One region of the Kitasatospora sp. NPDC054795 genome, then DNA from elsewhere that is predicted to be linked to it. Evidence: riboswitches for the same ligand, from Rfam matches in the RefSeq annotation. Region 1 holds a riboswitch; each other region holds the start of a gene.

Region 1 (2,191 bases):
GCAGGTACTCGTCCAGGGCGCGGTCGGCGAAGGCGGAGCCGGGGTTGACGGTGAAGTACCGCTCGATGCCGTCCGGGTTCAGCAGGGTCAGGACGTCCAGGACCCGGGTGGCCGAGGTGAGGGTGCGGGCGACCGCCAGCACGCGGGCCCTGACCGGTCGGGTGTTCCACCGGTCGGCGGGCCAGGCGTGGGGGCGGGACGGCACGTCATGATCGTACTCATCCGCTCCGGCCGCGGCGCGGTTCCGGGGCCGGGCCAGTGGGTCAGCCCGTGGCCGCGGTGGGCTCGTGGTGTTCGCCGGCGACGCACTCGTCGAGGAGGGGGCGCATGGCCTCGTCCACGAGCTGGTAGCGCACCACGCGTCCGTCCCGGTCGCCGGTGACCACGCCGGCCGTGCGGAGCAGCCGCAGGGCCTGGGAGACGGCGGGGTCGCGCATGCCGGTGGCGACCGCGAGGTCGGTGACGGCGAGCGGCCCGGCCCGGTGGAGGGCGAGCAGCAGGGCGAGCCGGCCGGGGTCGGCGAGCAGGGAGAACCGCTCGGCCCAGGACCGGACGTGGGCCGGGTCGCCGATCGCGGCGATGGCCTCGCAGACCCGGTGCCCGTCGATGGTGCGGTGGCCCGCGCGGTCGGCCGGTACGAGATGCATGCGGACATTCTCGCAGGCGGCGGTCTGTGATCCTGGACACCTGCGCAGGTGCGCAACCTTGCACGGGTCGGGCGTGGCCCCTACGGTGTTCCCCGCCGTGGTGCTCGGGAAGACCGGTGACGGACCCTCAGGGGTCCCAGCCCGGAGCGGCCCTCGCCACTGTGATCGGGTCGTTCCTCCGTCCGCGGAGGAACGTCGTCCGTACCCATGGAGCCACTGGGCGCCTCGCGCGCTTGGGAAGGCGGGTACGGGCGTCCCGTCAGCCAGGAGACCGGCCACGGCATCTCACGAGGTTTTCCACGAGGTGCTGGAGCGTGATCCGCAGATGACCCTGCCCGAAACCGTTGCCGCCGGGGCCGAACCGGCCCCCTCCGCGCTGCCCAGCTTCCAGTGGCGGCGCGAGGACACCGTCCGTACCGCCGGGCTGATGGCGGTGATCGTGGCCATGCACGTGGTGGCCTTCGGCACGCTGATCTTCCTGGTCGCACCCGAGAAGTACGCGGTCGGTACCCAGGTCTTCGGGGTGGGCCTGGGTATCACCGCGTACACCCTCGGGATGCGGCACGCCTTCGACGCCGACCACATCGCGGTGATCGACAACACCACCCGCAAGCTGATGGCGGACGGCAAGCGGCCGGTCTCGGTGGGCTTCTGGTTCGCCCTCGGACACTCCTCGATGGTGGTGCTGATGGCCGCCCTGGTGGCGGGCGGCGCGCAGCTGGCGAACACCCTGATGGACGACGAGTCGACCACCCACAAGTGGCTCGGCGTGATCGGGACGACCACTTCCGGCGTGTTCCTCTACCTGATCGGCGCGCTCAACCTGGCGGCGCTGCTCGGCATCCTCAGGGTGTTCCGCTCGATGCGGGCCGGGAAGTTCGACGAGAAGGAGCTGGAGGCGCACCTCGACTCGCGCGGCTTCATGGCCCGGGTGCTGAACCGGGCGACCCGTTCGATCACCCGGCCCGGGCAGATGTTCCCGGTGGGCATGGTGCTGGGCCTGGGCTTCGACACCGCGACCGAGGTCACCCTGATGGTGATGGCCGGCTCGGGCGCCGCCTCCGGGCTGCCCTGGTACGCGATCGTCTGCCTGCCGCTGCTGTTCGCGGCCGGGATGAGCCTGTTCGACACCCTGGACGGGACGTTCATGAACTTCGCGTACCAGTGGGCCTTCGCCAACCCGGTGCGGAAGGTGTACTACAACCTGACCATCACCGGTCTGTCGATCGCGGTGGCCTTCGTCATCGGCACCATCGAGCTGGTCGGGGTGCTGCACGAGAAGCTCGATCTGACCGACCCGGTCACCGGCTTCATCGCCGACATCTCACTGGACAACGTCGGCTACGCCATCGCCGGGCTGTTCGTGGTCGTCTGGGCGATCGCGATCGGGTACTGGAAACTCGCCGGGGTCGAGAAGCGCTGGACGCCCGAGGGCTCCTGAGCCACCCGGCCGCGAGCAGCGGCCTGCCCGCGCACGCCGGAACGGCGCCTCCCCGCGGTGGGGAGGCGCCGTTCGCGTTCCGGGGGCCGGGTGCGCCCCGGGT
Region 2 (2,191 bases), on a different contig from region 1:
AGCAGCACCACCTGGCTGCGGCCGTCCGCGCCCGGCTTGAGCAGCACCGGGTTCATCGCCGCCTCCGGCTCCACCCGGGCGGCCTGGGCCTGCATCGCCTGGGCACGGCCGATCTCGGCACCGTCGGCGGTGACGAAGGAGTTGAGCGACATGTTCTGCGCCTTGAACGGCGCGACCCGCACGCCCTGGCGGACGAGCCAACGGCAGATCCCGGCCGTCACCACGCTCTTGCCCGCGTCCGAGGTCGTCCCCGCGACCAGCAGCGCCTTGCTCATGCCCGTCCCCTCTTCCTCAGCAGCATCCGCAGCAGGACGTGCCCCGCGACCGTCGTACCCAGCGCCAGTGCGCCCACCCGCCGGGAGAGCGCACAGGCGCGCTCGATGTCGTCCACCGTCACCGGCCGCAGCTCCGCACCCAGTACGGGCCGGTGCTCCACCCGCTCGCCGTACCGCAGCGCCCCGCCCAGCCGTACGCCCACCGCGCCGGCGAACGCCGCCTCGGCCTGGCCCGCGTTCGGGCTCGGGTGCGCGGAGCCGTCGCGCCGCCAGACCCGCCAGGCCGTACGGGGCTCGGGCGCGGCGGCCACCGTCAGCAGCGCCGTCAGCCGGGCGCCCGGCCAGCCCGCCAGGTCGTCCAGCCGGGCCGAGGCCCAGCCGAACCGGGCGTAGCGCGGCGAGCGGTGGCCCACCATCGCGTCCAGGGTGTTCACGGCGCGGAAGGCCAGCAGGCCGGGCGTGCCGGCCAGGGCGCCCCAGGTCAGCGCGTTCACCACGGCGTCGGCGGTGTTCTCGGCCACCGACTCGACCACCGCCCGGGCGATCTGCTGCCCGTCCAGCGCGCTCGGGTCCCGCCCGCACAGGTGCGGCAGCCGTTCCCGGGCGGCCGCGAGGTCGCCCGCGGCCAGCGAGCGGCCGATGGTGCGCGCCTCCCGGGTCAGCGAGGTGCCGCCGAGCACTGTCCAGGTCGCGGCCGCCGCCAGCACCGCCCGGCCCAGCGGACGCCGGCCCACCGTACGGTCCAGGGCGAGCGCGCCCGCCGCGACCGCGCCCACGCACAGCGCCGTGTACCCGGCCCCCGCGCCGCGGTCGTCGCGCCACAGCCGACGCTCCAGCCGGGTCGCGGCGCTGCCGAAGACAGCCACCGGATGGCCCCGGCGGGGGTCGGCGAAGCGGGCGTCGGCGACATGGCCCGCGACGGCGCCGAGCGCGAACGCGGCGGCGCGGGCCAGCGGGCGCGGCGAGGAGGAGGGCCCGAGCGGGGTCATCGGGGGCACGGCGGAAGGCAGCTCGGAGTCCGGTGGGGTGGGGCAGCCTGCATCGCGTGCGTGTCCTCACTCAGGGTCCGCGCCCTGGATCGACGTGACGGGGGCGAGAGTCTCCTGGCTTCCGGGTCGAACGCACCCCCGGAGCCTTCCAGCGGCCGTCGACGGCCGCCGTGGCGATGTTCCGAGCGTGCTCCCCGGTGACAGTGGCGGGACCGCGCCGGAATTCCACCGGCTTCCTCTCCATGCCTCCGTTTGGCCCCAGGATCCCATCACGGGCCCGAACCGGGAGTCAACCGAGGTCACAGAGGGGTTGGTCACACGCGGACGCCGCCGACGCGCCGGGGGATCGCCCGGCGCGGGGCCGCCCTCCACCGGGAACACCACGTCCCCTCCCACCGGGGCGCCGCCGGCTCCGCCGCCGCCCCGCCCCACCACCCTCATTGCCCGCCTCCGACACCTCCTCAGCGCCGCCTGGCCGCCGCCCGGGTGACCCGGACGGCCCAGCCCGGTGGCCGGGCGGACGGAGCGCCGGTGAACTGGTGCCCGAACACCGTCCGGTCCGTGAGCAACAGAGCGGGGAGCGAAATGCGTTGGGGAACCGCCGCCGTCGTGGCGGCCGCCGCGGTCGGGGCCGCCGTGCTGGTGATCGGCCGTCGGGCCTCCGACCGGACGGTCCGTCCGGTGGCCGCCGTCCCGGAGTCCGGGCCGGTCCTGGTCCGCGGCCTCTCCCCCGGCCGGGTCACCTTCACCCGCGGCCCCGAGAGCCTGCGCCCCGGCCGCTGGGCGGTCGAGTGGGCGGACGGCGGGCACGCGGTCGTCGAGGAGGTCCTGCACAGCGACGAGCGGGGCGTCACCCGCCCGCTGCTCCGCGCCGACCGGGGCACGCTCACCCCCGGCACCGAGGTCCGCTTCACTCCCCGGGTCCAC
Region 3 (2,191 bases), on a different contig from region 1:
TCGCCTGCGCCCGGCCGTACCACCGGGTGGGCCCGGCCGCCCTGCGCGCGCTGCTGACGGCCCTCGGCACCCTCGTCCTGCTGCTCCCGTACGGCACCCTCGGCAAGGTCGCCGGGTGGTCGCCCTCGCGCGGCAACGCCCCCGGCTCGGCCGGCTCGATCCTGCTCGGCACGCTCCAGTGGGCCGGCCTGTTCACCGTCCTCGCGGTGGCCGGCACCATCGCCTACGCGCGCCGCGAACAGATGCCCGAGCACGACGCGCCGGAGAAGGACGCCCTCCCCACCACCTGGGGCCGGCGCGCCCTGCTCGGGGCCGTCCTGACCGCCACCGCCCTGCTGGTCCCCGCCGCCCACCTGTGGACCGGCACCTCCGGCGCGCTGTTCCGCCACCTCGGTTACGGCATGCTGCTCGCCGCCCCGCTCGCCGGGGTCGGCCTGACCCGGCTGGTCGGCGCCCACTTCCGCCACCCCCAGCTCGGCATCCTGGTCTGGGTCGCCCTGCTCGCCCTCGGCCTGGAGCAGTCCGCCCTGCGCTACCAGAACGGGCCCGACTCCGGCCGCCTGCTGGCCGTCCTGCGGGTCCACACGGAGCCCCAGGGCCGCTACCTCACCGAGGTCGACGGACTCGCCGAGTACTACCTCGGCGGCGTCTCCAAGCCCGAGCAGTGGATCTCCGCGCGCGCCGGCACGGACTACCGCGACGGGGCCGGGGTCGAGCACCACGGCGACGACGGCAGCGTGGCCGCGATCCGGGACGGCTGGTTCACCATGGTCGTCCTCGACAGCACCGCGCCGAGGGCCACCGACCGGGCCCTGAGCGAGGCCCTGAGCACCGCCGGGCACTACCGGCTGGTCGCCCAATTCACCTCGCCGACCGGCGATTCGAGTACGTACAAGGTCTATCTGAAGCACTGACCGGCCGCCCGGCCCACGCACATCCGCGACACGACAGGCACAACATATGGTGCCGCCGCAGTCCGGCGGCACTACATGTATGCTCGCTACTGCTGTCGATGCAGGGGAACCCGGTGCGAATCCGGGACTGCCCCGCAGCGGTGAGCGGGCGGCTCCAGCAGCCGCGCCCCGCGAGTCCGAGTACCTGCCGACGGCGTGCGCCACGGCCCTCCCGCAGAGGCCGCGCCGGCACCAGCAGTACCCCTCCGGGCCTCGCGGGCGGGCCGGGGAGTCACCTCGCGCGACGCTTTTTGCGTTCGCGCCGTGCTCCCCTGCCCAGATCGGCCCGGTGGCCCCCCGATCACCGCCGCCGATCGCCGCCAGGAGAGAGCGCCTTGACCACCGCTGCCTCAGCCACCCTGCCCACCCAGGGCTCCGGTACCGCCTTCACCGACCCGACGGTCTCCGACCCCGGGGGCGCGCTGCTGCGGCTGCTCACCGACCGCAGCACCGACCTCACCGAGGTCGACCCCGGCCATGTCGCCGCCGCCGCGCTGCGCGGCCGCCACGCCGGCTCGGACTTCGCCGAGCTGCGCGGGCTCGCCGTGGACGCCGCCGCGTCGATGATCGCCGAGGACCCCCAGTACTCGAAGCTCGCCGCCCGCCTGCTCGCCCTGGAGATCGTCGACGAGGCGAACAGCCAGGGCTCGGTGTCCTTCTCCGCCTCGATCGCCGTCGGCCACGCCGAGGGCCTGATCGGCGACACCACCGCCGCCTTCGTCACCAAGCACGCGGCCGCCCTGGACGCGCTCGTCGACACCAAGGGCGACGACCGCTTCGAGTACTTCGGCCTGCGCACGGTGCAGTCCCGCTACCTGCTGCGCCACCCGATCACCCGCAAGGTGATCGAGACCCCGCAGCACTTCCTGCTCCGCGTCGCCTGTGGCCTGGCGGTCGGCGACAGCGAGCAGTCCGTGCGCGAGGTGGCCGAGCTGTACGGCCTGATGAGCCGCCTGGAGTACCTGACCTCCTCGCCGACGCTCTTCAACTCCGGCACCCGCCACCCGCAGATGTCGAGCTGCTACCTGCTCGACTCGCCGCTGGACAACCTGGACTCGATCTACAACCGCTACGCGCAGATCGCCCGCCTGTCCAAGCACGCCGGCGGCATCGGCCTGTCGTACTCGCGCATCCGCTCGCGCGGCAGCCTGATCCGCGGCACCAACGGCAAGTCCAACGGCATCGTGCCGTTCCTGCGCACCCTCGACTCCTCGGTCGCCGCCGTCAACCAGGGCGGC
Region 4 (2,191 bases), on a different contig from region 1:
GGATCTCCAGCCCCTCGGGGTCGATCCCGGCGAAGGCGGCCCGGCCGTCGAGCATCACCACCACGTCGTCCACCCCCTCGGGGAACCCCTCGGCGAGGCGGCGGCCGGTGGTGATCTGCACCGGTCGGCCGACCCGGGTCAGCGTGGTGCGGTGCCGGGCGGCGAGCGCGGAGACGCTGCTGATGCCCGGGATCACCTCGTACGCGAAGGGCACGCCGCCCCGGTTCGACACGTCGTCCACCACGGCGATGACGCTGTCGTAGAGGGCGGGGTCGCCCCAGACCAGGAAGGTGCCGTTCTCGCCCGGGCCGAGGTGCTCGGCGACCAGCCGTTCGACCAGATCGGCGCGGCGGACGCGCCAGTCGTCCACGGCGGCCGCGTACGCGGGGGTGGTGCGGTCCCGTTCGGCGTCCGGCGCCTCGACCACGCGGTGCCCGGGCCGTCCGTGGTCGGCCAGCATCCGGCGACGCAGCCCGATCAGATCCTGCCGTTCCTCGCTCTTGTCGAGGATGAAGAAGACGTCGGTGCGACCGATCGTCTTGACCGCCTGCAGGGTGAGGTGGTCGGGGTCGCCCGCGCCGATGCCGATGACGAAGATGTGCCGCATGGGAGACATTCTGCCGCCCGCTCCCGGGTGCGCCGCCCGGGAGCGGGCGCGGAGCCCGCGTCTCAGCACGCGGACGCCTTGCGAGATTTCCGCCTCGGCGCCGACGGTTTGCCCCTAAGCTGGCGGTGCAGCTGGTTCGCCCTGTCCGCCAGGCAGGCGCGTCGTAAGAGGGAACCCGGTGACGCCTTTCAACTGGCCAGTCCGGGACTGCCCCGCAGCGGTGAGTGGGAACGACCGCCGTCATACGCACTGGACCCGGGACGGGTCTGGGAAGCGACGGCCAGTAGGTGTCCGCCCCGGTTTCGGCCGAGGTGGGTGTGCCCGCGAGTCCGAAGACCTGCCACTGCCCGTGCGCGAGCGTTCGCGCCCGGCCATCCGGTGACCTCGTGGGCGGGTCGGCGACCATATCGGGCGGAGCCGCGCACGGGTGCGGTCGTCCGTCCGGTCCGTCATCCCTTCGCGTCCTCGTGCCGTCACCGGGCACTTGAGGATCCAGACTCGCGAAGGAGAGTCCCTTGACCACGAAGTCCGCAGCCGCGGCGAGCGTCGCCACCGCCCACGGCTACCCCCGTCAGGGCCGGGGCCGTGAATTGAAGAAGGCGATCGAGGGGTACTGGAAGGGCACGGTCACCGCGGGGGCGCTGCTGGCGACCGCCGCCGACCTGCGTCGGGGGAACTGGCAGCAGCTCGCCGACTCCGGCATCGAAGAGGTCCCGACCGGAGACTTCTCGCTCTACGACCACGTGCTGGACACCACCGTGGCGGTCGGTGCGATCCCGCCGCGGCACCGGGAGGCGGTCGACGCCGACCCGCTGGACGGGTACTTCGCGATGGCGCGCGGCAACCAGGACGTCGCTCCGTTGGAGATGACCAAGTGGTTCGACACCAACTACCACTACCTGGTGCCGGAGTTGGGCCCGGACACGGTGTTCGCCGCGAACCCGGCCAAGGCGGTCGGCGAGCTGCGCGAGGCGCTGCTGCTCGGCCACGCCGCCCGGCCGGTGCTGGTCGGCCCGGTCAGCTACCTGCTGCTCGCCAAGCCGGCGCCCGGGGTGGCCGCGGACTTCCGACCGATCACCCTGCTGGACCGGCTGCTGCCCGTCTACGCCCGGCTGCTCGCCGACCTGAGGGCCGCCGGTGCCGAGTGGGTCCAGCTGGACGAGCCCGCGCTGGTGCAGGACCGCACCCCGGCCGAGCTCAACGCGGCCGCGCGCGCCTACCGCGAGCTGGGCGGTCTCACCGAGCGGCCCAAGCTGCTGGTCGCGAGCTACTTCGACCGGCTCGGCGAGGCGCTGCCGGTGCTGACCAAGGCCCCGGTCGAGGGCCTGGCGCTGGACTTCACCGGCCCGGCCGCCGCCAACCTGGAGGACCTCGCCGCCGTCGGCGGCCTGCCCGGCAAGCGGCTGGTGGCGGGGGTGATCGACGGGCGCAACATCTGGATCAACGACCTGGAGAAGTCGCTGGCGACCCTGGCGACCCTGCTGGGCCTCGCCGGCACCGTCGACGTGGCGCCGTCCTGCTCGCTGCTGCACGTGCCGATCGACGCCGCCGCGGAGCGCGACATCGACCCGCAGATCGCCCGCT

Evidence for each region. A riboswitch is a leader RNA that binds a small molecule or an ion and turns the genes downstream of it on or off. The one in region 1 is predicted to bind cobalamin.
Region 2: another riboswitch for cobalamin. It lies ahead of ACWGJO_RS04595 (cobalamin biosynthesis protein); the one in region 1 lies ahead of ACWGJO_RS32755 (HoxN/HupN/NixA family nickel/cobalt transporter).
Region 3: another riboswitch for cobalamin. It lies ahead of ACWGJO_RS15590 (ribonucleoside-diphosphate reductase subunit alpha); the one in region 1 lies ahead of ACWGJO_RS32755 (HoxN/HupN/NixA family nickel/cobalt transporter).
Region 4: another riboswitch for cobalamin. It lies ahead of metE (5-methyltetrahydropteroyltriglutamate--homocysteine S-methyltransferase); the one in region 1 lies ahead of ACWGJO_RS32755 (HoxN/HupN/NixA family nickel/cobalt transporter).

What each region holds. Positions count from the first base shown of each region.
Region 1 is NZ_JBSHAP010000121.1:20,061-22,251, reverse strand. Features, by position in the region: gene ACWGJO_RS32765 (hypothetical protein) at 1-205, opposite strand, end outside; gene ACWGJO_RS32760 (ArsR/SmtB family transcription factor) at 264-647, opposite strand; cobalamin riboswitch at 729-941, shown strand; gene ACWGJO_RS32755 (HoxN/HupN/NixA family nickel/cobalt transporter) at 973-2,088, shown strand.
Region 2 is NZ_JBSHAP010000008.1:23,760-25,950, reverse strand. Features, by position in the region: gene ACWGJO_RS04600 (cobyric acid synthase) at 1-275, opposite strand, end outside; gene ACWGJO_RS04595 (cobalamin biosynthesis protein) at 272-1,264, opposite strand; cobalamin riboswitch at 1,372-1,503, opposite strand; gene ACWGJO_RS04590 (alpha/beta hydrolase family protein) at 1,850-2,191, shown strand, end outside.
Region 3 is NZ_JBSHAP010000036.1:50,072-52,262, forward strand. Features, by position in the region: gene ACWGJO_RS15585 (glycosyltransferase family 39 protein) at 1-914, shown strand, start outside; cobalamin riboswitch at 964-1,120, shown strand; gene ACWGJO_RS15590 (ribonucleoside-diphosphate reductase subunit alpha) at 1,313-2,191, shown strand, end outside.
Region 4 is NZ_JBSHAP010000017.1:51,154-53,344, forward strand. Features, by position in the region: gene cobF (precorrin-6A synthase (deacetylating)) at 1-607, opposite strand, end outside; cobalamin riboswitch at 722-966, shown strand; gene metE (5-methyltetrahydropteroyltriglutamate--homocysteine S-methyltransferase) at 1,123-2,191, shown strand, end outside.